One region of the Rossellomorea sp. GQ25 genome, then DNA from elsewhere that is predicted to be linked to it. Evidence: riboswitches for the same ligand, from Rfam matches in the RefSeq annotation. Region 1 holds a riboswitch; each other region holds the start of a gene.
What was found. Region 1 has a riboswitch for cobalamin ahead of AC6CIB_RS06170 (acyl-CoA thioesterase). Riboswitches for the same ligand answer to the same signal wherever they lie in the genome.

Region 1 (10,118 bases):
TTTCTGACTCTCTCTTTTCTCACTTTGCCTGTGATCCCTGAGTTGAAGCTGACAGATTTAGGATTGATTGATGTTAAAAGTTCCCGGCATATTGAGGTTGGGATACAAGGTTGATAGGTTTGTTGGACTGTTGAATTTTAATGTTTTTTTGACAGTTGAATATTGCTGTTCATTCAACTGTTGAATTTCTTCGAATATTTTTAACAGGCAAATTTTCCGTTGGTTTCACCTGTTAAATATCTTTCTATATTCAGCTGCTGATTTTTCATGATTTATCAGCAGTTGAACCTAAATAAATAACTGTACCTGGTACAATTCATCCGAGTTGTACCAGGTACAGTTATTTCATCATAATAGGTGCCAAGCACAAATGATTTCGTGCCTGGCTCTTTTTATTGGAATAGATTAGGCACTTCAAAGAAAGCGATTTTCCATAAGAAAAAAAATGTCTCCTTTGTTGAGACATCTCCATTCTCGTTATTTACTTTGACCTTCTTCTTTTGACTCTTTTTCTTCGGTCGTCACAGCAACTTCCTTGTCAGCTAACTCTGAAATTGCTGGCTGATAAGGTCTTTCATGGGTTCTGTTTGCATACGACTTCAGTAATTCACCTACATCGATGCCTGTCATTTCGCGTAACGGTTCCTGCATGTCAAGCATCGTTCTGGTGATGCTTTTCCCAAATGAAGGAACTCCCTGGCCATTACCGGAATCAATGATTTTAACAGAATCAATATTGTTAAGAGGCTGGGCAATTTTCTCTGCGAAAACTGGCAGCATTTCGATTAGTTTCTCTGTAATGATGACATCGCCATGCTTCTCCATCGCTTCTGCAAGCAGTTTACGGGATTCGGCTTCCGCTTTACCTCGTTCTCTGATAACATCGGCTTCTGCAGAACCTTCTTCTCTGCGGATCTTAGCTTTCGCTTCCCCGTCAATTTCAGCCTTGCGCGCTTCCGCTTCTGCTTTACGAGTCGTTTCGTAGTATTCGGCATCGGCTTTTGTTTTACGAACTTTTGATTCTTCTGCTTCAAGCTTCACGGCACGTTCACGTTCAAGGAATTGAAGCGTTAACTCTTCTTCTTTCACTTCTTTGGTAAGTTTGGCTTTTTCCAACTCATAGGACTGTTCCGATTTTGCTCTTGCCCGCTCTGTTTCTTCTTTGAAAGCTGCGTCTTTGATGTCCTTCTCTTTTTTCGATTGGGCAATGGTAATTTGACGCTTGTATTCTTCCTCTTTCGCTTCCTGATCGGTTTGGGCACGGTGAATACGGGTTTCACGCTCGGTGTTTGCTTCTGCAATTTCAGCTTGCTTGCGGACCTCGGCGATACGTGGACGACCAAGGTTTTTTAAGTATCCATTTTCTTCGTCTGCATCTCTTATGTCAGTTAACCCGAGTGACGTAATTTTGAAGCCCATAAGATCCAGCTGCTTCTGGGCAATTTCTGATACGTCAGCGTTAAATTTTTCACGGTTGCTGTTAATGTCTTCAACAGTCATTTTGGAAAGAATCGCACGAAGATTACTTCCCAGTACCTCGATGATTTCATCTTCAATTTCTTTTTGATCCTTACCAAGGAACTGCTCAGCATAGTTCGCAATCCCATTTAATGTGTCTGCCACCTTCACCATCGCCACTGCGTCCGCAACGATTGGTACTCCGCCATTTGTGTATACTCTCGGTGTCGATAGCTTTAACTGGAAGGATGTAAGATTAACAGGTGTGGAAGTTTGGAAACGTCTTAATCTGTACCCTCCACCCCTGATGATTTTCATGGAACGTCCTTCCTGGTCGGTGAAAATATTTGTTTCCTTCTCAGGATCCCCCAGTTTAGGTCCTGTAATGATCAGTGCCTGGTTGGATCTGGCTGTACGATAACGAAACCTCATCCAGAAATAATAGGCAATTCCTGCAATAGCAGCAATAACCAGAACAGGAATCAAGAACATAAAAAATCCGATAATACTTAATGATTCTAGCATTCTGACAACCCCTCTCAACATTTTCTATAAATCAGTCGAGCAACTGATTTAATATTTAATAAAATTGCTAGCTGCAATACTATCTACGGAAGAGTGATAGAAAAGTTTCAATAATTTAGGTGAATCTCCTAATTTTATATAAAAAAGCTCGAACCTTTAAAAAGTTCGAGCTTTCATACTATAAAAACCAGCCGTGTATCGCCCCTAACAGGGTAAATATGATGAGATGATCTCCAATCGCGATAAGGAAGAAAGAACAGGACAGTACGGAACCGATTAAATATGATATGAACGTAATTTGTGTGATTGGAAGCTGCGGGTCGTAAATGAGCATATGCGCTGCATTTTCCAAGCGCGTTCTTTTCACATAACCTGCTGGTGTTTCACCAATCAGCCCTTTAAACATCCGCTGAAAGTGATAAGGGGGAATAGGTTGATACTTTGGCTAATTGTTCTAAGAATAAATCTTCGCTTAGATGTTGATCGATATACTCTACTACTTTACCAATTTGTCTTGTGGCATTTTTCAGATCTCACTACCTTTTTGAAAAGCACTTGTTTATAAATTTTACCCTAATCATTCTCCTCACTCACTAAGGGTTATGATAAAATAAATGCGTTCACAATTTAATCATTGCTCATTGGTGAAGATGATTTAAGTTCATTTTCTTAAAAGGGAAGTTGGTGAAAGTCCAACGCGGTCCCGCCACTGTAAGGCTGAGAATTCGTATGGATCCACTGTTTCGAATTGAAATGGGAAGGAATGCGAAATCGTTGACGCTGAGCCAGGAGACCTGCCAAATGGGAAGAACACAGAAGTTCCTACGGGAGATAGGAGGGTGTTGCGCTAATTGAGCCACATGAGGAATCACATGATTCTGGACGTTCGCTTGAAATAGCCGCATCTTCTTTTTAAAAGGAGATGCTTTTTTTATTTCGGAAATTAAACTGGGAGATGAGAAAATGGAACAAGCTTATTCGGTAGAACGTTCACGAACCATACAAACAAAATTGGTGCTGCCACCGGACACCAATCATATGCAAACGATCTTCGGAGGAAAAGTCCTTTCCTATATTGATGAAATTGCGGCACTATCAGCAATGAAGCACTCCAGCTCAGTCGTCGTTACGGCATCGATTGACTCCGTCGACTTTTTGTCGTCTGCAACAGTCGGTGATGCGTTAAGCCTCGAGGCATACGTCACTTCTACAGGCAGAACATCAATGGAGGTTTATGTAAAGGTGTTTTCTACGAATCTCGTAACGAGTGTCAAAACCCTGACGACTGAATCATTCCTGACGATGGTCGCCGTTGATGAAAATGGAAAACCAAAGCCGGTGCCAAAGGTCATTCCAAAGACAGAAGAAGAATCGAGGCTTTTCAAAACGGCTCCTTTAAGAAAAGAGCATAGAAAAAATCGTGCGCTTATTTTGTAAACAGTCGCTGATTGCTGACTATCCTAAAAACAAAAACACTCAGAGCTTATCTAGGCTTTGAGTGTTTAAAAGGGCTAGTCTATTGGATCCTAATTGGAATGAAAACGGGGTTGGTTATATAGCGGGAAGTCATTCAGGATTCCCCTCCTCTGGTGAAAGAAGTACAGGATGAACTTCAGGAAGAAAAGAGAAAAACACTATAGAGATGCTATTTGGATGTTATTGCCTTCAGACCTCCGTCTTGTTCTAAACCTATAGAATACCGAGAAAATTTTCCCTATAATGAATAATAAAATAGTTCATTTGGGGTGTAGTATGATTGAAGGTAAATTAATTAAGTTTCATCGCGAAGATTCGGGTTTGACTCAAGAGCAGCTTGCACAGGGGATATGCTCCCCCACGCATCTAAGTAAAATTGAAAGAGGAATCACAGAGTATTCCAGTGAAATTACTGATTTACTTGCAAGAAAGCTTGGAATCAATATGGATGTTGAACGTTCTCGCTATCATTCCTTACAGGTTAAGTTATCAGAATGGAACGATGCGATTATTATGATTCGAACCAATGAAATCCATCAATTAAAAGGGGAAATTGAAAAAGAACCTTTACGGTTTCTATCAGACTTCATTGTTCAATACAATCTTTTCCTGGCAAGGTATTATCTATTTTTGAATAAACATGGAAAAGCAAAAGAAATAATGGACATGTTCGAACATAAAAACTACTCTCTTTCTCCTTTTGAACAAAATTTATTGTTGCATGTCAAGGGAATCTATCATCATTCAACAAGGCAGTTTAACTCTTGCATTAAAGTATTAAAACAGATTGACGATGAATATCCGAACTCCGAATATTATTTTCATTTGGCATTAGCGTATCATTCCATTCATTCAAACACCTTTGCCTATTATTATGGGCAAAGAGCTTTGCATTTTTTCCAAAAAACATTAAATATCCTGAGGGTTATCGATTCTGAAACCTTAATTTTAATCCAATTGAATGCCAAAGAACCCTTTGATATGGAAGAAACCAAACAACAGTATGATAAGCTCCTCAGAGTCTGTGAATCCGTTAATTCCAAGGAAAGGGAACATAAGATCCATAACAATCTTGGATTCGAATATTTTAGGAGAAAACGATATTCTGAATCAAAAGAATCCTATGAAAAAGCATTAAAACTTATTAATGAGGAAACCCCTGCGTCACATTATTTGGTAACACTTAGCGGCTATATACTTGCTTGTATGAAAGGAAATTTACTTACTTCCGAAGAGCTCAATCATTTAGCGACAAAAGGACTAAAAATGGCAACTCAGCATCAGGATCCCACTTACGTATTCTTTGAGATTTACTTACTCACCCTAAAGGGAAATGAAAAAGAACTTTATGAGTATATTGAAAATACAGCTCTCCCCCATTTCAAAAAAACGGGAAGTCAATTGATGTATCAGCATTATGAAAGACAACTATTTTTATATTATGTTAAAACCGGGCAAACAGAAAAGGGTTTCCGGCTTGCATCCGATAAGATGTCCAGCGAAATAAGTTATTATGAATTAGAATAATGCTCCTTCCGAATGATAAAAGGATGACTTGTCTCTTTTTATCATTCTTTTTTTGAAAGATAGTAGATGGAACACTAGAAAATCAATTCATTTTACCACTATATTATAAGTTAATCGTCCTCTTTGCATAATATTCATCCAAACAAGCCCTTTGCAACCCCAATACCAATTCATTATTTCACAACTTTTATCCTGCAGAAACCACGGAAAATCAGTTATAGGTTAAAAATCCCACCAATTATGTAGTTCATTAGTCTCGAAGTAAACCCCCATACAAACAAGTTCAAACTCCTTTAAAATATGAATTGAACCAATATTTCGATAAATCACCATCTAATATTACAGAAAAGAGGTAGAAATGATGAATGGATCTTCCATTGCAAAGAAATCAGCTGTGATTGCATTATCCACAGGATTAATGTTATCTCCAATATCGACCTATTCCATTCCAACAGCCACAGCTGCTGATTGGGAAGCAGAAACAATTTTATCTTCTTTGACTGATGAGCAGAGACAAGCCTTACATCAATTGGAATTAACTAATACAATGGGCCTTCAAGGATTTCAACAGAGTGATTTAGCATCCGGTGAAGAGATTTCGGTTATCGTCCAATTTCAATCTAAACCGAGCAATGTAGCTGTTTTAGAAGCGGCCGTAAAAGGAAAAAAACTCAAGAAAGCGGATGCTGAGGCAAAGGTAGAGAAAGAACATAAGATTTTTAAGGAAGATGTAACAAAGCATCTATTTACTAGTAATGTAAAAGGAAAAAAGGTAGCGCCGAAAATTACCCAAATCTATAAAGACGCGTATAACGGGGTGGCGATGACACTTCCAGCCAATCAAGTAGAGCTACTGCTTAACTCCAAAGCTGTCAAAGCGGTGTATAAAAATCAGGCATTTACGGTAGATCCCGTTCAACAAGATCTCCCAAAAGATGTTGAGAGGGAAATCACAACGTCTGTGGAAAGCATTCCATTTTTAAAGGTAGATCAGTTACATAAGGAAGGAATAACGGGAGATGGGATTAAAGTCGGGGTAATCGACACGGGAGTCGACTATAACCACCCTGATCTGAAGGATGCCTACAAAGGCGGTTATGATTTTGTTGACGATGATTCTGATCCCATGGAAGCCACCTATGAAGATTGGAAGAATACGAGTGAGCCTGAGTTCAGTTATACAGGAAGTTCGTATTACACCTCTCACGGTACCCATGTATCGGGAACGATTGTAGGACAAAATGAGAATGATAGTGAAGTATCTGTTGAAGGGGTTGCCCCTGATGCTGACCTATATGTGTATCGGGTTCTCGGTCCATACGGAAGCGGCTACACCGAAGACGTCCTCGCCGGTATAGAGAAGTCGATTCAAGATGGAATGGATGTCATCAACCTCTCATTGGGTGCCGCTATTAACGACCCTTACTATCCAACCAGTACAGCCCTTAATTATGCGGTTTTAAATGGAGTCACTGCCGTTGTTTCTGCAGGGAATTCAGGTCCAAATGACTTTACGCTCGGCTCACCTGGTACAGCAGCTTTGGCTTTAACCGTAGGGGCAAGTGATGTCCCTGTCTCACAAACTACATTTACAGGACAAGGTTCCAATGGTTGGACCACCGATATTGTGAGTATGGCCAGAGGCTTCGCCCACAAGTTTACAAGTTTAGAAGAGCAAACACTGGAGCTGGTGGATGTCGGGTTAGGATATCCGGAAGATTATGAGAATAAAAACGTGGAAGGAAAGATCGCTTTCGTTCAGCGTGGTGATTTTGCTCTGAATGACAAAGTGAAATTCGCAAAAGAACATGGTGCCAATGCTGTCATTATGTATAACAATGTAGAGGGTCATATAGGTTATAATCTTGGGGAATCTGTAAACTATGTTCCTGCCTTCTCCATGACGAAAGCTGCAGGAGAAGAATTGAAAGCAGCGATCACCAGTGGGTCGACCAGTTTCACCTTCACTCATTTAGAAGAAAGTTTTACGAAAGGTGATCAATTAGCGGATTTCAGTTCACGGGGTCCTGTTAACAAAAGCTATGATATGAAACCGGAAGTCGTAGCACCGGGAGTCAGCGTTCTGTCGACCTTCCCTTCATATATGATCGATCCAGAAAAAACGGATGACTATCAGTATGCTTACTCTAGATTATCAGGTACCTCTATGGCTTCCCCTTTCACTGCGGGGGTTGCAGCTTTACTTTTAGGAGAAAATCCCGATCTTGAGCCTGCTGATATTAAAACCCTACTCATGAACTCTGCTGATCCATTGAATGGAGATTACAGCGTATTTGAGGTTGGTGCTGGAAGAGTGGATCCGTACCAAGCCCTTCACAGTCAGACGAAGATCCAAATCAAAGATGAGACGTTGCTTCCTAGCGGTGAAGAACTGATCCCGATCGACAATCCGACAGGAGGACTGAGCTTTGGGAATCAAGTAGTGGCTGAAGGAACTCACCTCCGCGTACAAAAAAGTTTTGAAATTACCAATAATAGTGGTGAAAAGAAAACATTCGACATTCGTGTTGAAGAAAATATACAGGAAGGCACCCTTAGCCTTAAAGAAAATGGAGTTCAAGTAACGACTGATAAGTCCATCAAGGTAAATGGAGGTAAGAAAAAGACCTCAAACCTATTCATGACGATGCCGAAAACCGCTGCGAAGGGGATATATGAAGGGTATCTGGTCGTAACGAACCAAAACGACCGTTCAGAAAGTTACCGTGTTCCATTTAGTGTAAAAAGATCAGAAGAGGGCTTTAATACACTTCAATTATTGTCCCCTGCTTTTGCACCTCCTCAGTACACACATGGTTTTGATCCATATCGCTATCCATCTGCACTTCTTGAATTCAATCTGAGTTCAACGATGGAAAGCATGGATTTGATCCTTCAGGATGGAGAATCAGGTGAAGATTTAGGATTGATCGGTACACTTAACTTGCAGGGTGCTTTACTTGATAACAATTACTTATTACGTGCATTCCAGGGTGGCTACCATGCATTTACAGGGGATAAAAAACATCCTGTTGCTGATGATGTGACCATCGCCAAGCCTGGACATTACAATTTAAAATATGTGACAACCGACCCCAAAGGGAAAGTGAAAACGAAAACAGAACCTTTCTTCATCGATATAGAAGGACCAACCTTCAAAAGTTCATTGGATGGTGAATCCCCGTTCCTTGAATATCAACCAGGTCAGGAAACCTATCCATTTGAGATTGAAATTACAGATCCACTTATTGAAGACATGCAAGAAGCAGGAATTGACACAGATCAATCCAAAAACTTTATGATTTATTATTGGAATTCACCGTTCCCATCATCCCCGCTTTATATGGATGAAAACGGTAAGTTTGTCGAAGAAATTGCGATGAATGAGAACGTGGAAGCTCTTAACTTTAGAATGAAGGGCTATGATATGGCTGGAAACAATAGTGGGATGAAGAACTATTTCTTCATTAAAGAAGGTACACCAAATTCGTATCTGAAAACCGATGCGAAAACCGTTACAACTGGTGAAACCGTACACGCAACTTTAGCACTGGATAATGTTCAAGATGCAAAGGAAGCCACTTGGACATTTGAAGATTATTACGGATTTCAACCAGAAGTGGTCGATGCCAAGTTATCCGGGGAATTTTCCGATAAAGCTTCGCTGACCCTTGATGGAAACCAGATCAAGGTTACGTTCAATGAACCTATTCAATCATTTGATCATAGCGCAATTGTTGATGTGCAAGTGAAGGTTCAAGATGAACTGTTCACTAAATTAGACGCCTTGGATCCAACTGTTACCGTAACGAATTCTAACAATGAAGCAATGGATCTATTACATGCTGGTGCTGAACTCGCTGTCAATCCGGACTTTAACTCAATAACAGGGTTTGTGAGCCCGGAAGGATTTGATAGTGGATCTGGCTTCAATGTCAAGAAAGATTGGAACAAAGCTGGTGCCACCATCGAATTCAAGAATTCATCCGGAGACGTCTATAATCCATCTTCCATCACGGAAAATGGGGAGTACTCCATCGGGAAACTTCCATTAAGCAAAGATCCATATGAAGTAAAAGTTCAAGTGCCTGGCCACTTCTTGACCAAAAACACAGAAAGAATCGGTTATGAGTACAATGGGGAGCTTTATGGAAAGTATCATAGAGCTACGAACCTGAAGCCTGTCGGGGGAGATGTCAACCAGGATAACGTCATCGACATCCATGATGCCATCGCCATTCAGGATGCCTGGAATACAAATAATCGTGCTGCCGACATCAATTTCGATGAGGTGGTGGATGCGAATGATATCAAGTTTGTTCAGAAAAACTATTTATTACAGAATGAACAAGTTGAGGACGCACCTACTCCAGTAGAGTCAGCAGATGGAAAAACACTTGATTCTATTTTGGAAGAACTGGGATTATAATTCATTGATGAAACAAAAGGAATGAACCTATCGAATAGGCTCATTCCTTTTTTCTTTATGAATTTTGACATAAGAATGGGTTCAACTTCCTATCACCTTGAACATATAATACCTCGAAAGGAGGGGGAACAGAATGGATCGTTTTATTCTTTTGTTAGTAGCGGGTATTCTATCCGGTTTCGCATTGTTGAAGGTTCCTTTAGCAGGTACGTTCTTAGCAAGTGTATCCCCAGTAACGGACATCATAGGCGTTTTAGCTATTCTCATATTCTCACTATTCCTTATCTATAAAGGCATCATGTCCATACTAGGGAAGTGAATAATCAGACCCGGATTTATTCCGGGTTTTTTTTAGTATGCTGGAAACCAAACCAGGAATTCAGCAGTTCTTTATAACTTTCAAGGTCTATCTCCTTTTTCGTTAATCCTCCGGCCTTCCAGTGGGTAAAGGACGTGTCTGTTAAGGTCACATTCCCGTCATTCGTCCGTTTTGTCAGCAATGGATGCTTGTTAAAAGGGGAATCTGAATGGTTGGCAATAATTGTTTGAATGTCATTCAACTGAGTGACATCCTTTATGGGATCACCCGAATCAAAAGCATATCCGGTTCTCCATTCCGAATGCTTATGCTTTAATTTCATTTCAAAGATATAATCTCCATGGAGACTGTCGACCTCTTTAACTCTAAACTCGCCATTTGAAG
Region 2 (10,118 bases), on a different contig from region 1:
CGAAAACGATCTTTCTCGTGAGGAGGAAATGAAATGAATAAGAAAGTAATAGTAGGAGGTGGAGGATTAGGAGGTATGTCAACAGCGATCCGTCTTGCCTCAGAAGGATATGACTTACGATTGTCGAAAAAGGGCGTAACCAATTTAAGGGATCATATAGAATACGAATATTCCTTCACTCCAAACGACCTTCAAACCCTTTATGGGGCAAATGGTGGATCGATCTATGGTACTGTCACAGACTGAAAGCTTAACGGAGGGTTCAAGATTCCGAATAAGAGCAGAGTGCTCTCTAATATGTACTTTGTGGGGGGTTCAACCCATCCAGGTGGAGGTGTACCAACGGTCACGCTTTCTGGACAACTTACGGCGGAATGGATCTTAGATGAACAAATGAAGGTAAACCATTTTATTGGATAAAGTAGAAGAAAGGTAATGCTTTGATTCATGATAACCATCACCTTATTTATTTTCACTTTCATTTTGAACTATGATTATCTACCGTATCTGAATTATTCACTTTCGCCTCGTCTTCAGCTGGATAGGGATCAAAGAAGTTCACTAGTTTCCCTGGACCTTCATATCCAACGACTTGCACTTTATGTTCTTTAACGTGATCATTTTTCTTCATATAAAAACTCCTTTCTGCCAATTAGTTTGGCGAAAGGAGTTTTTTTCATTCTCTCGGTAGGATAAATTTTATTAAAGCCTTTAAGCTTTTGGGTTTTCCCAATGACTCTCAATAAATTCGTCACGACCTGATTTCGCCCGGTCTTGTTTATATTCATCGGGATTCTTTTTGTAGAACTTTTGATGATATTCTTCTGCCGGGTAGAAGGTTGAGGCAGGGAGAACCTGTGTGACGATTGGTTTTTTGAATCGTCCGCTTTCTTCTATTTCCTTCTTCGTGTTTTCTGCTAATTGTTTTTGATGTTCGTTGTGATGGAAAATAGCTGTGCGATACTGGTCACCGCGGTCATGGAATTGTCCTCCATCATCAGTGGGGTCAATTTGCGGCCAGTATAATTCTAATAATCTTTCATAGGGAAAGAGAGCAGGGTCGAAGGTGATTTGAACAGCTTCATAATGTCCGCTGTTACCGGCTTTAATATCCTGATAGGTAGGGTTTTCAAGATGGCCCCCTGAATAACCTGATACTACGTCAATAATACCCGGTAGTTCATCAAATGGTTTTACCATACACCAAAAACAACCCCCGGCAAAAGTAGCAACCTCTTTTTTTTCATTCATTGCGAAAACCTCCTATAAATGTGCCACTCTAAAGTAGTAAAGCGATAACTTGAAACAGATTCTATCATGAAAGGCAGGAAGCGACAATCAATTAGCTTCAAACTCTTTGCCTATATGGTTTAACTCACATAATCCAAAGCTCTTTTCCTATTCGGTTGCCCAAGCACACGATCAACTTACATTATGCAGGTTCAATCATCCCGCAAATTTCAACAAATTCATAAAAATCAATTCACTAACGATGATAACTTGTGTATAATTCATGTGAACGCAACAATTATTACATATGATACGAGATTAGGTGAAGCGGAGGTTTCGGTAGCAAACTTTGTTGCTTCATAATAGGGAAGTTGGTGTAATTCCAACGCGGTCCCGCCACTGTAAATGGAAGTGAGCTGTATGAATGCCACTATACCAATAGGTATGGGAAGGTGCAGCAAACAATGACCATGAGCCAGGAGACCTGCCTAATGTCTTTCGCACCAAACTACGCGGATAGAAAGGTGTAATGTGCATGGTTAACGGTCCAAAACCTTTTTATGCATCTTACACAACATCTCTAGTCCCACTGGAGATGTTTTTTTTGTCTGGAATAAGTTCAATAACAGGAGGAAAACGCATGAAACACACATTCAAAATCATTCTTGCACTAATATTATCTCTAGGACTACTTTCAGCATGCGGTACTGATGGTGAAAGTGTAGAAAAGAAAAAAAATAGCGGGGAAGTCAGTCAGGGACAATCTGCTTTTCCTTTGTCAATAAACGACGCCCTGAATAATAAAGTCACGCTGGATGAGCAACCTAAGCATATTGTTTCATTGATTCCAAGCAACACAGAAATCTTATTTGAGTTAGGGTTAAACAAAGAAATTGTTGGGGTTTCAGATTTTGATAATTACCCAAAAGAAACGGCGGAGAAAGAAAAAATAGGTGGAATGGAATTTAACGTTGAGAAGATTATCAGTCTGAATCCGGATTTGGTTCTTGCTCATGAGTCCTCTGCTGTGTCGGCAGAAGAGGGGTTAGAACAACTTCGCAATGCAGGGGTAAAGATATATATCGTCCGTGATGCCAATAGCTTTGAGGAAGTGTACACCACGATGGAAAACATCGGCACATTGGTCGGCAAGAAAAATGAAGCTGAATCCGTCATTTCTGAGATGAAAGCGGATCTAGAATCCATTAAGGAAAAAGTCAGTGGGGTAACTGAAAAGAAAAACGTGTATGTAGAGGTTTCACCTTCACCTGACATATATTCGACAGGGAAAAATACTTTTATTGATCAAATGCTTTCACTTGTAAATGCCGAAAATGTGATGAGTGATCAGAAGGGATGGGTCCAAGTTAACCAAGAAGCGGTCATCGCTTCAAATCCTGACGTCATCATTACAACCTATGGTTTTTATAGTGAAAATCCTAAAGAACAAGTGATGGGCCGAGAAGGTTGGAAGGATGTAACCGCTGTGAAAAATGAAGATGTCCATGACGTGCATTCAGATCTGGTCACACGTACTGGTCCGAGATTAGTTGAAGGAGTAGAGGAAATTGCAAAGTCGATCTATCCGGAGTTATTTGCAGAATAAAATTTGGATAACATACGGGTTGGCTGTATCGTTTTTACTATTCGCTCTCTTTGCCGGTATTTCGATTGGAACCGTCTCTGTCCCACCGAAGGATATCTTGTTCATCGTTGGAGCTAAATGGCTTGGATACCCTTTACCGGAAGAAATTGATCCAATGTTTGTAAATATAGTGTACTCAATAAGATTGCCCAGAGTATTATTGGCATTATTGGTTGGAAGCTCCTTAGCAATTGCAGGAGCTTCTTTTCAAGGACTATTGCGCAACCCGCTGGCTGATCCATATACATTGGGTGTGTCTTCAGGAGCATCGGTCGGCGCTGTTATTACGTTGTTCTTTAATTGGAGCATTCCGTTCATTGGGAAGTTTACGCTTCCCTTTCTCAGTATTCTTTGTTCGATTATAACCGTGTTCTTTGTATTATGGTTTGCACAGAAGGTTGAAAGAACCATGAAGGTAGAAACCATCATATTAACAGGAATCATTTTCAGTTCTTTTTTAGGTTCCCTTATATCTTTAATGATTGCCCTGACTGGAGAGGAATTAAGACAGATCATCGGTTGGCTTCTTGGAAGTGTATCCATGAGAGGGTGGGATTACATTACGATTATATTCCCCTTTTTCTTAATTGGAGTGATAGTGTTGTTTCTCAATGGCAAGGAACTGAATGGTATGAGCTTTGGTGAAGAACAAGCTCATCATATCGGAATATCCGTACAAAAAAGAAAACTCCTCATCTTAATTGCAGGTAGTATCCTGACGGGAGCGGCTGTCGCCGTTTCAGGTACAATTGGATTTGTGGGGCTTGTAATCCCTCATTTTCTAAGAAGGATAGTAGGGCATGACCATAGACACTTACTTCCTTTGTCCATCCTCGTAGGTGGAGGCTTTCTCGTGTTGGCCGATCTCATCTCAAGAACCATCATTGCACCAACCGAGCTTCCGATTGGAGTGATAACAGCTCTTATCGGTGCCCCGATGTTTGCTTATATTCTCCTGAAGAAAAGAGGGCTTTCATCATGATAAATGTAAACGGTGTTACAGTAGGATATAACGATAAAATAATCGTGGAAGACATGAATTTTCATATAGATAAAGGGGAATTCTTTGGGATTCTTGGACCGAACGGAAGTGGAAAGACGACGCTGTTAAAAGCCATGACAGGTCTGCTTCCATTAATGGATGGAAACATCACATTAAAAGGAAAAAAACTGCATCATTTTTCTTCAAGGGATTTGGCCACACAAGTAGCGGTACTTCCTCAGATATCAACAGAATCCTTCTCCTATGAAGTGAGGGAGACGGTTATGCTTGGGAGATATGCTCACCAAAAAGGTTTTTTAAAAGGAACGACTGAACGAGATACTGAAATCGTAGAGAAGGTAATGGATCAAACGGGCATTACGTCCTTTCAGCACCGCTTTCTTCATGAGTTGTCCGGGGGAGAACGGCAGAGGGTATTCCTTGCCCAGGCTCTCGCTCAGGAGCCGCAGGTCCTGTTGCTTGATGAACCTACTAATCATCTTGATCTTTCGTATCAGAAATCACTGTTAGATTTAATTAAAAATCAAACGGCTCAAGAGAAATTAACGGTAGTCGCGATCTTTCACGACTTAAATTTAGCAAGTTTATACTGTGACCGCTTACTCCTACTGGACAAAGGAAGAACAAAACTTCTCCATCATCCAGAAGAAGTCTTGAAAGAGAAGTATATCGAAGAGGTGTATCATACAAAGGTTCAAAAACAGGCTCACCCTTTAGTGGCAAAACCTCAAATGGTAATCATTCCAGAGGAGGGTGAGATCGAGGACCCCGTTTTAGATGAACATTACCTCAATGTGGAGGAAGATTATATACATTTCTCTGCACCTTTTTCACTTAAATGTATGTCCTCAGGGATCATTGGTGCAGGAATCGGCTGGTACAAGCACTTTATCAACCGCAGAGTCCCTGCAGATTATGACTGCTCGGACTATCACGAGGATATGAAGGGGTTTCTTGTTCAAAAAGACCTTGATTCATCTTTTTCAGTTGGTATGATGACCGCTCTTCCTTTAAATAATATGGTATGCGATCGTTTCGAGACACATGGGCATTCTGTGTTCGTTGTTGTGACTGCTGGTATTGGAAATGCTATTGATGTGTCAACAAGTTATCAATATGGTATAGAGTCTAAGCCGGGCACGATAAATACGTGGGTGTTTATAAATGGGAATTTATCAGATGAGGCATATATTGAAGCCCTTGTAACTTCAACAGAAGCGAAGGTGAGAGCCCTGCACGACATGAATGTGAGGGACAGAAGAACAGGTCAGCTTGCAACCGGGACACCGACCGACAGTATTCTGATTGCCTCCAGTCAAAAAGGTGGACTGGAACCGTTTGCTGGGCCGATTACACCGATAGGGAAGTTGATTGGGCGCGGTGTGTATGAGGTAACGAAAAAAGCCATTCAACGCTATTTGGATCAAACAGAGTAGAATTATTTCAATGACAGGGTGATTGAGAAGAGGGGGGAATCGGCTTGGGAACCCTATATTTTATAACCGGAGGGGTTAGAAGCGGCAAAAGCTCTTTTGCTGAGAAATGGGCAATAGAGAACAAAAAGTCAAACGTTCCATTGGTCTATCTTGCTTGTGGAGTGAACACTGACAGGGAGATGGAGCAAAGAATCAGAAAACACCAGCAAGACCGGCAAGAGTATAAGGTGGAATGGACGACGATTGAATGTCCCAATTCGATTGAAAGGATAATCAACGACATTCCTCCACACTCCGTTGTTCTGTTAGACTGCCTCACAACTCTTTTAACAAATGAGCTGTATGGTAATGGAGAGAAGAAAGGTCAGTATATAGAAGAGAAAATCTATCAGTCTATCATTCAATTACTAAATAGAGTTGATGTACTGCTCCTGGTTAGTAATGAATTGGTTTCTGACCTTCCAGTTGATTCAAACGGTCTCCTTACTTTCCAGAAAACACTTGGTGCATTACATAGAAGAATGGTGAAAAAAGCATGTGTTGCGATTGAAATGACGGCGGGGATCCCTGTTGTGAAAAAGAGGGGTCTAAATGAGGAAGGACGGTTGCAGTATGATCCTATTTAAAAGTTTCCTCCTTAATCTTCAGTTTTTTACGATTCTGCCAATCCGTAAAGAATTCTCAGTAGGAAAAAGGGAAATGAAGTGGATGGTTCGTACATTTCCACTTTTAGGTCTATTCCTGGGTATGCTTCATTTAGGAGTATATGTATTTCTGGATTCTTATACTCATATTAGCTCTTTAGGATTATCGTTTTTCATTTGGGTAATGCCCATCGTATTAACAGGTGGGATTCATTTAGATGGATATATGGATGCAAGTGATGCCTTTTTTTCCTATAGAGATAGGGAGAAACGATTAGATATTATGAAGGATCCACGTGTAGGTGCCTTTGGGGTTTTATCACTGGTGGTATTGCTTTCATCACGTTTTTTATTTATTTATGAAACCATTCATCAAACGTATTCTACTTTATTGATTGGTCTGTTCCTGGTGTCGATTCCCTTTTTTAGTCGAATGGTCATGGGGGCAAGTCTCATTCTTATTCCTCCAGCCCAGACATCAGGAATGGGAAGTGGATTCAGCAAGAATGTGAGGGTTTATGATCTTATATGGATTGTTCTTGCCTTATTGTTGGGTGGGATTGGCGGCTTCCTTTTAGACTTGATTAATCTATATGCTTTATTCACCATGGTGACGTTCGTTGTATTCTGGCTTGTTTATTCTAAAACCATTAAATGGTTTGGTGGTATGACCGGTGATACAATCGGGGGCAGTGTAGAGGGAGTGGAGTTGTGTTTATGGATGACTATATGGTTATTGCATGTATTCGCCATGGTTTAACAGAAGAAAATGAGAAGGGGAAATACCTCGGCTGGACCAATTCCAGTTTATCTCGAAAAGGAATCGAATTACTTAAAAGGCGAAATACTTTTTGTGAAGAGTATGAACGTTGCTTTTCGAGTGATCTTAACCGCTGTTTAGAAACCGCTCATTTTCTGTTTCCTCATGCTCCATTGAACTCTTCATCCCTTTTAAGAGAGATACACTTTGGAGACTGGGAAGGATTAACCTATGAGTGCTTAAAGGATGACGCTGCTTATCAAGAATGGTTAATGGACCCATCCATTTCTCCACCAAATGGGGAAGGGATGGATCAATTTGGAAAACGAGTCGATCTAGCCTGGGCACAGATCATAAACCAGATAGAAGAGCACAATGGGAAGCGGTACGCTGTAATTACTCATGGTGGAGTCATTCGACATCTATTAACTTCGTTATCTCCTAGAAATGTTCACAGAACGTTTTGGGAATGGGAGGTCAACCATGGGGCAGGGTATGAATTGGTATGGAAGACAGAAAATGATTGGAGGAATCAAACATGTACTTCGTTACGGGAGGTTCCTTTAATGGGAAAAGCAGGTGGGTGAAAATCCATTTTAATCTTAAAGAAACGGATACAACCTGGATTCCATTATTTGGAGGAGAAAGGATTCATTTGGATGACATCAACTTTTCAAACTCTGTCATCGTAATTGAGGGACTTGAGTATGGAATTCGATCAATCATTTTAAATAATGATTGTGAAATCAGAAAGTCATTTACAATTTTGATGCAATCCTTAAAGCAGTGGGAAGAAGAAGACCCTGATCGCAGAGTGATCTGGATAGGTTCAGAAATCGGGAAAGGAATTGTCCCAATGGATAAGCTGTCCAGGGAATGGCGGGATATGACAGGATGGGTTTATCAAGATCTGGCGGAAATTTCTCAGCAAGTTTGGCTGGTTTGGTACGGACTTGCTACATCATTAAAAGGTTAAAGGAGAGGGTAAGGATGCAGCTTTACACAAGAACTGGTGATAAAGGTCAAACAAGTTTAATCGGTGGAAGAGTAGATAAAGATGATATTCGTGTCGAAGCATATGGAACATTAGATGAAGTGAATTCTTTTGTCGGGCAAGCCATTTCAGAACTGGATGCCGAGCGTTTTCAGGATGTACTACAGGATCTTGAGACGATTCAGCATGAACTATTTGATTGTGGCGGTGACCTATCCAACGTTTCTAAGCATAGAAAAATCAAGCTTCAGACCCAATCCGTCCAGGAGTTGGAGGAGAAGATTGATAGGTTTACGAAGGAAGCGCCTCCACTTGAGAAGTTCATTTTACCAGGTGGCGTGAAAGCTTCATCAAGTATTCACATCGCTAGAACGGTTACAAGAAGAGCAGAGAGAATCATGGTTTCGCTTTTAAAAACGGACAAGGAATTTCCAGTTGTGGCATTGCAGTATATCAACCGACTATCTGATTACTTTTTCGCATTGGCCCGTGTAATCAATTATCGTTGTAACGTAAAGGATGTCGAATATATTCGCAGCGCCAACGTATTTTCAAACAGTAAAGTTCAGAAAAAAAATGAAAATTAATCTTAAAACTCTTTTATTACTTTCCTTGTTTATGGCTTTTTCGGCGATCGGTGGGATGGTGAAGATACCTGCCGTAATAGGTACGATTGCATTGGATAGTATGCCTGCATTATTGATTGCTTCCCTCTACAATGGGAGATGGGGGGCAATCATTGCAGGGGGAGGCCACTTGCTTTCGAGTCTGTACGCCGGCTTCCCACTTGGCCCTTTTCATGTGCTCATTGCTGCTGAAATGGCCTTCTTTGTATGGTTATTTGGATATGTGTTTTCGAATGGGAAACGGGGACTTGCAGCCATCCTTTTTTTTATAGGAAACGGTCTACTTGCGGGAATTCCATTTATATTTATCCTTAGTTCTTCATTTTATTATGCCATTCTTCCTTCCTTACTAGTAGCCAGTTTCATTAATTTAACGATTGCCCACTTCTTGTATCCTCCTCTTCGTTCAAGAGTGAAAAGGGGAAAAATCGCATGATCAAGCTTCGAGATGTTATATCCATTTCAATTTCAGATGAAGAAGAGCTGATCCTGGCTTCGGATTGCAGCGGAGGGATTGGAAATAAAGAAGGGGATGTAGTCCTGACCGATCCGGAGACAGTGGGATATTACTGTTTCCGTGTAGCAGCGATGGAATGTTTGGCCGTGGGAGCAAGGCTCAAAGCTATTCAATTAATGAACTTTACAAGTGATGCTGTATGGGAGCAGTATTGCAGTGGTGTGAAGAAAGGTTTAAGTGAAATGAATCAGGAAGGTATTCCAATTACGGGGAGTACTGAATCGAATATAGATCTTAATCAATCGGCCCTTGGAGTTACGTGTATTGGCATAAGAAACAAGAAGAGACCCTTTCCCTCTTGTACCAACCTTGCTTATGCGCTTATCGGAACCCCCCTGGTAGGAAATGAAGTGATAAAGCAACATGCTTCCATTGCTCCACTATCTCTATTTATGAGCTGTGTTCATCACTCTTCTATCATCGATATAATGCCAGTCGGCTCTAAAGGCGTTTTTCATGAACTTTCTCTCTTATTAGGGAAGCCTTTAAGAAGAGAGGATGTCACGTCCACCCAAGACTTAGACAAATCGAGCGGGCCTTCTACTTCATTCATCATTTCTTACCACAAAGTAGAGGAACATGATGTAATAGAACTTACGAACGGTTACTTCCATTCCCTTCATTTGCAATGATAGGAACAAATAAATACTTTTATGGATATTTGTGATAAAATAAACTTTCAAATGGTATGGAGAAATGTGTTAGTTTATCCAAGATTCTTCGATTGTTAATTTCATTCGAATAGAGTACTATTTCATACTATCATCAGTAATTCATGAATGTCATAAAAGTAGGTGAAGAAATGGATTCACGATTAGATCGCAAGTCTAAAAAGAAAAAACGCGGAAGAAAAGTGATATTGGTATTATTATTACTTATATTTAGTTTACTCGGTTATACAGCATTTCAATTTTATAGTGGATACAAAATGGCGGGAGACGATAAGCTTCAAGAAGATTATAAATTTAATGGTGTGAAAGATAAAAACGGTAAGGTCAACGTATTGTTATTGGGGGTCGACAGCAGAGGCGAGGAGAAATCCAGAACCGACACGATGATGCTCGCACAGATCGATCCCAAAACAAATGAAACCAGACTCGTTTCCTTTATGAGGGATATATATGTTGAAATACCGGGATATCAAAACTACAAGCTGAATACAGCTTTTTATTTAGGTGGACCAGAATTGCTTAGAAAGACCATCAAACACAACTTTGATATTGATATTCAATATTTCATGGTAGTCGACTTTAAGGGATTTGA
Region 3 (10,118 bases), 270 kb from region 1:
TAATTGTATAATAGTCTTGTCCGGTTGGGCACAGGGACTAATGACCAAGTCTCATACGTATTTTGAGCGGCCTGTACGGCGTGATCGACATCCGTTCTCGTCGATAGAGGTACATAGGCAATGATTTCTCCATTCGCAGGATTGATTACTTCTTCCACATCCGTTCCAGTAGAATCTACCCATTCTCCGTTGATATTGTTCTGCATCTTTTTAATATTCGTTGTAATCATCTATTCTCTCACCCCTTCTTATAAAATGGTTGTCGTCTTTTCACTAATTTTTTTGTATAGGATGGACATGTCTTTTTCCCCGTAACCGTTCTTTTCAGCTTCTTCATATAGGTCTAAGAGGATTTTGCTGACCGGCAGTTCCACGTTGTTTTTTTCGGCAAGCCCAAGAGCAAATCCGAGATCCTTCCTCAGCAGCTTTAAAGAAAAACCGGGTTCATACGTATCATCAGCTATGAAACTTTTATAATTGCGCTCGTAGATTCTGCTCTGTCCATAACTGACGTTCAGCATCTCAAACAATTTTTCAAGATCAAGATCACTATTCTTAGCAAGATGAAGAGCTTCACTTACACCTGCTGTATAAAATCCGATCAGAAGATTATTGATGAGCTTCGTATTTGTACCGCTGTCGATCTTTTCATTCACATGAAATATATTCTCACCCATCGCGTTAAATACAGGCAGTGCCTTATCGAAGGCAGACCTTACACCGCCGACCATGAAAGTGAGTGTTCGATTTACTGCCCCTACTACACCCCCGCTGACTGGTGCCGCCAGAAATTCCACACCCTTTTTCTTAGCCGCTTCTTCTATCCTGCTATTCAGTTCTGGAGCTACCGTACTCGTATCGACGAGCATAACACTTGGACCCGAGATGTTAACAAGTCCTTTTTCCCCCAGGAAAACCTCCTCTACCGCGTTAGTGGATGGAAGGCTTGTCAGGATTACATCACATCGTTCAACCATCTCATCAAGCGATACGCCGACCGTTCCTCCCGATTTAAGAAAGGACAACTCAGCTTCTTTATTCAGATCCATTCCATACACTGTAAAGTTTGACAAAAGCAAATTTTGCGACATAGGTAGACCCATGTTGCCCAAACCGATAAATCCGATCTTTTTCACAAGACTTCACTCCGTTCACACGATATATTTTTCATGTTCAGACAGGCGTTCTGCGATTTCCCGCTTTTGAATAAATAGATTTCTGAAGAGAGGGACAGGAAGGCTGCGGATTTCATCCAATGCCCCTTTTCTCCTGGCTTCATCTACTTCTGTTCCCGATAAGATCAAGATTGCCATCTCTTCCATTCTTCGATAACCTTCTTCACAGATGATGTTCGTCATGTTCGTTTTCAATAGCTCTTTTTCTATCGCGTTCTTTTGTAAGGTTTTTTCGGTACGAATGAACGCAGATTCCATCACATAAATTTCTTTCATCATGTTAGCGAGTAAGCGGGAATATTCTTGTTCCTGCTGAATGTTAATGTTGAAATGTGTCAATGCTCTCAAAGATTTGTCGAGAAGCATTTTAGACAACTGGATGTATTCCTGATTTCGGTTTCTCTGCTTATGGATCAGGTGTTCCTTCCTTGAGTCGGCATATCGGTAAGCTTTTTTGATCAAAAGCTTAGCAATCGTCAGACGGTTTATTTCATTGGTTCCTTCGAAAATCCGGCTTATTCGTGCATCCCGGTAAAGTCTTTCCACTTCGTATTCCTGCATGTATCCATACCCACCATGAATCTGTACCGCCTCATCTACAATCCCATCTAGGACTTCGGAGCAGTTGACTTTATTGATTGCACATTCGGCTGCGTAGTGTGCCAGTTCTCTCAATCGATCATCTAAAGGGGCAGCGGAGTCCATCACTTGGTCTAAGCTGTCAGCCGTCCTGTATGCGGCGCTCTCCGCCCCAAAAATCGAAATCGCCATATCCGCAATCTTTTCTTGTATCATGGAAAAACGAATGATTGGTCTATCAAATTGCTTACGCTGTTTCGCGTAGCCCACTGCTAGCTTCAGTGCCTGCTTCGATGTACCGATGTTCGAAAAGGCGAGCTTCAACCGCGCCATGTTTAAAATGTTTAATGCTACATGATGTCCCTGCCCGACTTTTCCCAGGACATTCTGTGACGGCACGTGGACATCTTCTAAGATTAAAGTGGCGGTCGAAGATCCTTTTATCCCCATCTTCTTCTCTTCGGGACCAACTGAAACCCCATTGAACGACCTCTCTACAATGAAGGCGGTCATGCCATCACCGGTATTGGCAAAGACGACATAGACATCCGCCACTTGGGCGTTCGTAATCCACTGTTTTTCACCATTTAAGAGCCAGGCTGTCCCTTCCTCGTTCAACACTGCAGTCGTTTTAGCATTTAGTGCATCCGACCCTGCGTCAGGTTCCGTTAAGGCATAGGCTCCAATCCATTCTCCAGATATGAGCCTTGGCAGGTACTTATGTTTTTGCTTCTCTGTTCCATAATATACGTACGGAAGTGTACCTACGCCTGCATGAATATTAAAGGATACGCTGAACGAACCGCCAAATCCCATCTTCTCTGCTACAAGCCCTGAAAGTTTTTTGTTCAGTGACAGACCACCATAAGATTCTGGAACCTCAATACTGAGCAAACCGAGTTCCCCTGCTCCTTTGAACAATTTTTTAACGGTGGCGTAATCATGCTGATCAATCGAATCAAGCAGGGGAATTACATCGTTTTTGACGAATCGTTCTGTTGTTTTCGATATGAGATGACCTTCCTCATTAAAATCTTCCGGAGTAAATACTTCAATGTCCTCTCCATGATGAGTAAATAAACATTCACTAGCTTGAAGTTCTGCTTCGCCCATCCCTTTCCTCCTCGCTTCCGACTTGTTATGCTTATCAACCAAAAGCGTTGAATCGATTACATGCTAAAATTGATTCGTATCACGATCTTCTTTTACCATTTGTGCTTTACGATTTATGTTCATCGGTTAGGAGTGTCTTTGCGATTTCTTCATCCAGATTTTCAAAGTCATAATAGGAAATGGTGTCATACAACTCGCTTCTTGTCTGCATGTTCTGGATTCCTTCCTTTTGAGTGCCTTCCTTTTTGATCAGCTGGAACATCCGTTCATAAGCCTTTGCCGCCACTCGCAATGAAGTCACAGGATAAATGACCATCTGAAAGCCCATGTCCTGAAATTCTTCAGCAGTATAGTAAGGGGTCTTCCCGAACTCGGTCATGTTAGCAAGAAGTGGAACTTGGATTCGGTTCCGGAACAGTCGAAACTCTTCTTCAGATTCAAGGGCTTCCGGGAAGAGCGCGTCGGCACCTGCTTCAACATACATCGCCGCTCTTTCTATCGCACCTTCCAGTCCTTCGCTGCTGCGGGCATCCGTACGGGCTACGACAATCAATGAAGGAGCCACCTCTTTGATCACCCTGATCTTCTGAACCATCTCTTCCGGGGATACGAGTTGTTTCCCATTTAGATGTCCGCACTTTTTAGGCAATTGCTGATCTTCCAATTGAACGGCAGCTACATGAGCCTCCACCATTTCTCTAGCCGTACGGGCGACGTTCAGATATCCCCCGAAACCCGTATCTATATCGACTAATACCGGTAAATTAGTAGCACGAACAAGGTCTTTGGCGCGTTCTGCGACTTCAGTTGACGTCATCATCCCGAGATCCGGAAGTCCCCTGCTTGCTGTGTAAGCGGCTCCCGATAAATAAAGTGCTGAGAAACCAGCCTCCTTTGCCATGAGGGCAGCCATCGCATCATGCGCGCCAGGTATTTGCAAAATCGATTCACTGGAGATACATTTTTGAAATTGGTCGGCAAGCTCTGTTTGTGCTAACGGTTGGTCTACAATCCATGCCATCTTGGCCATCCTCCTTTTCTAGATGAACAAATCTACAAATTCATTCACTTTCATGCTTTCTAATTTGTCCCTGTCATAGCAGGCTTCTTCTATCAATCTTTGTTGTTTACTTGAATAGTGGGTCTTGATATTGTTCATGAATTTTTCCTTAATCTTTGGAATCGCTTCGTCTCTTCTGAAGCGGTGTCCTAATGGAAACTCTAATTCTACGTTTTCGGTAACGGATCCATCTGTGAAACGAATTTGTACACTGTTTGCGATTGAGCGCTTGCTCGGATCAAGGTAATCTTCACTGTATTGTTTGTTTTCTACCACTGTCATCCTTTCCCGCAAGGCATCGATTCTTGGATCCAGGGCTGTTTCATTTTCATAATCTTCTGCTTTGATATCGCCTTTGAGCAATCCGATGGCTGTGATGTACTGCAAACAATGATCGCGATCCGCAGGATTATGAAGAGGACCTGTTTTATCAATGATGCGTATAGCTGATTCATGTGTCATGATCTTAATTTCATCGATTTCGTCAAGTCGGTTAATCACTGATGGGTGGAGCTTGACCGCACACTCAGCTGCTGTCTGGGCATGGAATTCTGCCGGATAAGATACTTTGAACAGTATATTTTCCATTACATAGGATTCAAGTGGACGTCCCAGCACCAATTCTTTTTTATTGAAGAGTATATCCTGGAATCCCCATCCAGGCGCTGAAAGCCCGGTTGGATAGCCCATTTCGCCTTTTACAGCCATCATTGCCAAGTGAACGCCCCTACTTGTTGCGTCTCCTGCTGCCCAGGATTTTCGCGAGCCTGTATTCGGTGCATGTCGATATGTTCGCAAGCTTGAATTGTCAATCCATGCATTCGATAACGCATTTATGATTTCCTGACGAGATCCACCCAACATCTTCGTGACAACAGCTGTCGTTGCGATTTTCACAAACAGAACATGATCGAGCCCTACACGATTCAAGCTATTTTCCAACGCCAGTACTCCCTGAATCTCATGGGCCTTGATCATCATTTCGAGCACATCCCGAACTTGTAAAGGTTCTTTCCCATCCGAAATCCGTACTCTGCTTACATAATCCGCTACAGCAAGAATGCCTCCAAGGTTGTCAGATGGATGTCCCCATTCCGCAGCGAGCCACGTATCATTGTAATCCAGCCAGCGGATCATGCACCCTATGTTGAATGCCCCTTTCACAGGATCAAGGACGAAGGACGTACCGGGCACACGAGTCCCATTAGGTACAATTGTCCCAGGTACGACAGGGCCCAGAAGCTTCGTGCATTCCGGGTATTTCAAAGCGAGAATTCCGCATCCAAGCGTATCAAACAATACATAGCGTGCCGTTTCATATGCTTCCGTACTTGTGATGTCTCTATCTAATACGTAATCGGCTATTTCTTCCAATAACACATCGGTTTTCGTCGTTTCGCTCGTTTTTAGCATGAGATACCTTCCTTTTCTGTTAGAAGTTATTTATGATATAAATGGGTATTCGCCAAAATATCCATTTGCATCAGGCGGGCGACGTTACAACTCCCCAGTTGTTTAATTAAATACACGTCGCTCGCCTGTATAATGTACTCGCGGACGGAAGAGTCGATTATTGGTGTGCTGCTCTATCACATGCGCACAAAGTCCGACTGTTCTGGCACTAAAGAAAATGGGAGTATATAGTGGAATCGGTATCCCCAACATCCAATAGACCGGAGCTGCATAATAATCAAGATTCGGATAGATCCCTTTCTCTCTCTCCATTACTCTCTCTCCAGCTTCACACATCTCATATAAAAGGTGGTCGCCTTTTACATCACATAGTTCTTTTAACGCTTCCTTCATCATGAATGCTCTTGGATCCATCTTCTTCATATACACACGATGCCCAAATCCCATGATCTTTTCTTTTTTCATCATTTTCATTTCGAGCAGCTCTTCAAATGTTGCCACACTGCCTGCTTCATTAAGCATGTACATAACCGCTTCATTCGCCCCTCCGTGCAGGTTCCCTTTTAAGGAAGCGACAGCACCGGTTAAGGCACCGTATAAATCAGAATGAGTAGACGCAATCACCCTCGCCGTGAAGGTGGAATTCGGCATCTCATGCTCACTATAAAGAACTAAAGAACGGTCAAATATCCTTTCTTCCAGTAGAGAGGGGACTCGCCCAGTGATCATATAAAAGAAATTTGCACTATATGAAAGGTTTTCGTTTGGACGGACCGGCTCCAATTGGTGAATGATCCGGTAGCTATTCGCTACAACGTTGGGCACCATTCCAAGAAGTTGATAAGCTCGCTCTTTATTCACGGGTAATGAACGATCATCGAGTTTGTTGTCATATCCAGCAAGTGCTGATATTCCCGTTCTAAGCCCATCCATGGGATGCGTATTTCCCGGAAGCTGTTTGAATATTTCAAGCAGTTCCCCAGGTATTTCATACTCACCCTTCAACATCTTTTCCATCGCTTCTTTCTCTGCAGTATCCGGCAAACTCTCTTCCAGCAGTAGATGGACAATATCCATGTACTCTTTAGATTGTGATAGTTTAATAAGGTCATAACCCTGGATGACAATCTCACTTTGTACCGTATCTAAAAACGAGATCTTGGTTTCTGCTGCAACAACACCATCAAGTCCGGGGAAAAATTTTTGTTTAGCTTCCAATTATCTCTTCCTCCTATCTCCAAATAACTCTTCACTCATTTTGTTGTAAGCCCTTTCAAGATTGCTCAGACAAACTTCTTTTTCTTCTCTTTTTTCTATCCGCATCATGATTTCTTTTGTCAAACGCTGATAATTGGAAGAAAGCATAAGTGTCTTTTCTCCACTGAAGTTGTTCATAATGCACGTTTTGAAGTAATCGGTAAAATACTCAACTGTTCCAAACAAAGAAGTTCACCTCGAATCCGTCTTGTTTAAAAATGGACAATAAAAAAACAACTTCTAAAAAGAAGTTGTTAAGATCGAACTGATGCTTAAATAAACATTTTCTGCTCCCCCAAAAAGCCAAAACAAAAAATGTTGATCACTCGTTCGCACTTAACACCCCCTATCCTCGTAGGTATTGATGTGTGCTGAAACAGGCAGGTCTCCTGACTTATGATCATCACTCTCCGAACCTTCCCATCTTCAAGTTTCTAAAGACAGTGGCTTTTCGAATCGCTCCCAAATACAGTTGCGGGACAGCGTCGGGCTCTAACCGAACTTCCCTATTAAGTAGAGGATCGTCATATCCCTCTACACCTGCTTCTACACGTATTCAGTTTTCCAATCAAACATATCAAATATTTCTAAAAATTACAAACAATTTTATTTTTTGACATATTTTCCTTTCTAAACCTGGAGTTTTTTTGTATGGGAAAAACTACCCAACTAATCCTTATTCAGCATACATTACTTCCCATATAGCAAACTTAACAAAACCTTAAATGAAACTGGTTTCCAACTTCCTTCCCTTCAAATAATTTAAATTTTTCGTTTAAAATGTTTGAATATTGAGATAATGGTTAGTATAATAGAAAAAAGGTCAAGGAGTTGATTTTTCATGAAGAAGTATTTGCTAAATTCACCACAGTCCGAGGTACCCGGCATAGACTCTCTTTTTGCAGAAATGATTTTGGACAAGGCCCTGCTAACATTCCGGAAAGAGCAACTCGAGCAGAAAATCGACCAATCTTTACGTGATCGAAACAAAGAAGAATTCCTGCGGTTGACGGAGGAGTTAAATCAGATCCGTAAAGATCACGAGGAAAAGGATGTAACGGTATAAAAGATTTATTGGATATAAATAAGCCGATTGGTTTCTATTGATAAGGAGGACAATGCTCTTGCTGATTATGGCAGGGGCATTGTTTTTTCTTTTGACTGAACACTGCGCTCTGACCCCCGGCACCCTGACGCTTTAACGTACCCTAATGACCTATTTCCCTCCGTAATCATGACAAGTTGTTGATTTTTCTTTATACAAAGAACCAAAAGGACGGTTTACTTGCCTCATCAGCAAGCGAACCGTCCCTCTCTTTCAAATCAATCCAGCTCCCGGACCTCAATCGGAATCAAAGTCCGTTCAATCTGCTCCCGGTGAGCCTCGTATCTCTCCGGAAGCATCAAGCTTTCCCCCATCGTGTTCCTCTTGATTATCTTCATCACTTCGGTATTCCAAAATATCTCCCGGCTGACATTCTAAAGCCTTACAAATTGCCTCTAACGTTGAGAATCGAACGGCCTTTGCTTTTCCATTTTTTAAGATCGAAAGGTTTGCCATCGTGATTCCAACCCTCTCGGAAAGCTCTGTTACGCTCATTTTCCTTTTAGCCAGCATCACATCAATATTGATTATAATCGTCATTGTTTTCACCTCAGACCGTTAAATCATTTTCAGATTTGATATCGATGGCATTTTTCAGTAGCTTCTGAAGAACAGCCGCAAAGACGGCAATCACCGCTGCACCGAAAATAAAGATCATTCCGATCAATATGATACCAGGGGCGTCATCAACCTCCGCCAGAATGTAAAAGAGCGGCATCGCTGCCACATATATGAGACTGATGGCAATGGCACATTTTTTTATAGTCTTTAAAGCTTTTACGGATAATTCAGAGAATGCATTGTTCTTATCGATAAAGCTTAATAGTTTAAAGGCTTGAAACAATGCGATGAAAAACGGTATAGCGGATACATACATAATGATTAGAATGCCATACACCACATATGCAAGCTTCGAATCACTTTCTGCTACATCCATAGCTAACCAAGGTAACCCCAAGACGCATAAAGCAACAATTGGAGTCCCGATAAGAAAAACAGCAATCTTTAAAAAGAGTGTTTCCCTTTTCATAAAAAGCACCTCGCTTATTGATTATTGATTTTACTCTACCACTTTATTTATTGTTTATCAATAAATATTTATTTATAATTAATAATATTTTTATGGTTATCGTTAAACAAATATTCATTTCGAACAAAAAAACTGGAGTCTGCCCCCCGGCACGCTGACACTTTAACGTGTGGAGACCGGACCCCAATTCCCCATTTAAGTAATAAATTCGAAACCCGTTGGCTTATGAAATGGCATTTTACATTCTCTAAAAACGAAATTAATGTTTGAAAAATCGTCGGGTAAACCTACGATACAATGTATGTATAGGATGTATGCCCCCTGGAGCCTCCTCCTTCGTTCCGGCAATCGTAATCCTCTTCTCCATCTACTAATAGGTCAAAAAAGGTATGCTCTAAGAAACTCTCTGGGAAACTCATTGGAAGCATCAGTATCATTCTTCTGCTTCTTTTAGAGCAAACTCCAAAAAATATCGATCTTTATCTCTACTCATCGTTTCCTCCTTATTACTCTTCCTTTAACCAACTATCTACCAATTATTTCAAAACCCTTCAACTAACTCAATGACCTTTTATAAAAAAAGAAGCTTACCATATTACAGATAAACCCCCTTATATGAAATAAGATTCCTTTTAAGAATTGATTACTCTTTTAACGTAGTGTTCACTGACTTCTTTAATGGCAGAAGGAACATCCTTAATATCTATGACAGTAGTTGCGTTCGCGCTTATCGGGTGTTGTCCTACACAAACACTAAATTTTGCGTTTTTAAATAATTCTCCATCGTTATGATCATTTCCAAATGCAATAAACTCGCCTGGAAGGACACCTAAACGTCTCAGCCCCTCCAGCTTATGTATTCCCGAAGGACTAATATCGATCAATGCTTCATTGCCGTGCTCATATATTTGTACAGGAAGATGGTCCAGCTTCTGTGTGATGGCTTGGTCTGTTGTAAATAATACGATTTTCGTTATCTTCGTCAGGTGAGCCAATTGCTTATTTACAGCGCGTTTTTCGGGGTCAAGATTACGAAATATCGGATGATGGGCATCTCCCGTATAGCTGTAATCCCAGTCACTGTCAATCAAATACGTGAGCTGGTTTTCTTCGATTATCTTTTTTATAGAATCTGTCACTTCAGGTGTGAAAGAATGTACGCTCATATTCTCGTTTTCGTACGTAAAGGCACCATTTCCTCCAACCATCCGGAAATGTCTGTATCGTTTAGGCAGAACAGGTAATAAATCACGAATAGGACGGGCAGAAGCAAAAATAATTTCGTGTCCTAGCTCCCTGCAGACATCTAATGCTTCACAAATTTCATCACTCAATGGTTCTCCCTTAAAACAAATCGTTCCATCCAAATCAAATACAAAAATCATT

Region 2: linked by a shared signal. The riboswitch ahead of AC6CIB_RS01575 (ABC transporter substrate-binding protein) and the one ahead of AC6CIB_RS06170 (acyl-CoA thioesterase) in region 1 are both predicted to bind cobalamin.
Region 3: linked by a shared signal. The riboswitch ahead of AC6CIB_RS07490 (hypothetical protein) and the one ahead of AC6CIB_RS06170 (acyl-CoA thioesterase) in region 1 are both predicted to bind cobalamin.

What each region holds. Positions count from the first base shown of each region.
Region 1 covers NZ_JCAXEQ010000002.1:72,830-82,947, forward strand. The annotation lists gene ade (adenine deaminase) at 1-114, shown strand, start outside; gene AC6CIB_RS06160 (flotillin family protein) at 478-1,983, opposite strand; gene AC6CIB_RS06165 (hypothetical protein) at 2,162-2,350, opposite strand; cobalamin riboswitch at 2,610-2,799, shown strand; gene AC6CIB_RS06170 (acyl-CoA thioesterase) at 2,947-3,420, shown strand; gene AC6CIB_RS06175 (helix-turn-helix domain-containing protein) at 3,736-4,986, shown strand; gene AC6CIB_RS06180 (S8 family serine peptidase) at 5,345-9,415, shown strand; gene AC6CIB_RS06185 (hypothetical protein) at 9,549-9,734, shown strand; gene AC6CIB_RS06190 (arylamine N-acetyltransferase family protein) at 9,751-10,118, opposite strand, start outside.
Region 2 covers NZ_JCAXEQ010000001.1:286,053-296,170, forward strand. The annotation lists partial or broken gene AC6CIB_RS01560 (phytoene desaturase family protein) at 145-420, shown strand; gene AC6CIB_RS01565 (hypothetical protein) at 479-631, opposite strand; gene msrA (peptide-methionine (S)-S-oxide reductase MsrA) at 712-1,251, opposite strand; cobalamin riboswitch at 1,539-1,736, shown strand; gene AC6CIB_RS01575 (ABC transporter substrate-binding protein) at 1,871-2,836, shown strand; gene AC6CIB_RS01580 (FecCD family ABC transporter permease) at 2,799-3,857, shown strand; gene AC6CIB_RS01585 (adenosylcobinamide amidohydrolase) at 3,854-5,314, shown strand; gene AC6CIB_RS01590 (bifunctional adenosylcobinamide kinase/adenosylcobinamide-phosphate guanylyltransferase) at 5,359-5,940, shown strand; gene AC6CIB_RS01595 (adenosylcobinamide-GDP ribazoletransferase) at 5,927-6,718, shown strand; gene AC6CIB_RS01600 (histidine phosphatase family protein) at 6,676-7,305, shown strand; gene AC6CIB_RS01605 (bifunctional adenosylcobinamide kinase/adenosylcobinamide-phosphate guanylyltransferase) at 7,257-7,694, shown strand; gene AC6CIB_RS01610 (cob(I)yrinic acid a,c-diamide adenosyltransferase) at 7,709-8,299, shown strand; gene AC6CIB_RS01615 (ECF transporter S component) at 8,289-8,774, shown strand; gene AC6CIB_RS01620 (ATP-binding protein) at 8,771-9,487, shown strand; gene AC6CIB_RS01625 (LCP family protein) at 9,658-10,118, shown strand, end outside.
Region 3 covers NZ_JCAXEQ010000002.1:340,497-350,614, forward strand. The annotation lists gene AC6CIB_RS07460 (CoA-acylating methylmalonate-semialdehyde dehydrogenase) at 1-230, opposite strand, end outside; gene AC6CIB_RS07465 (NAD(P)-dependent oxidoreductase) at 249-1,136, opposite strand; gene AC6CIB_RS07470 (acyl-CoA dehydrogenase FadE) at 1,152-2,867, opposite strand; gene prpB (methylisocitrate lyase) at 2,974-3,888, opposite strand; gene prpD (2-methylcitrate dehydratase) at 3,907-5,340, opposite strand; gene mmgD (citrate synthase) at 5,443-6,558, opposite strand; gene AC6CIB_RS07490 (hypothetical protein) at 6,559-6,783, opposite strand; cobalamin riboswitch at 6,960-7,156, opposite strand; gene AC6CIB_RS07495 (IDEAL domain-containing protein) at 7,439-7,663, shown strand; gene AC6CIB_RS07500 (helix-turn-helix domain-containing protein) at 7,961-8,242, opposite strand; gene AC6CIB_RS07505 (DUF2975 domain-containing protein) at 8,253-8,732, opposite strand; gene AC6CIB_RS07510 (HAD-IIB family hydrolase) at 9,365-10,117, opposite strand.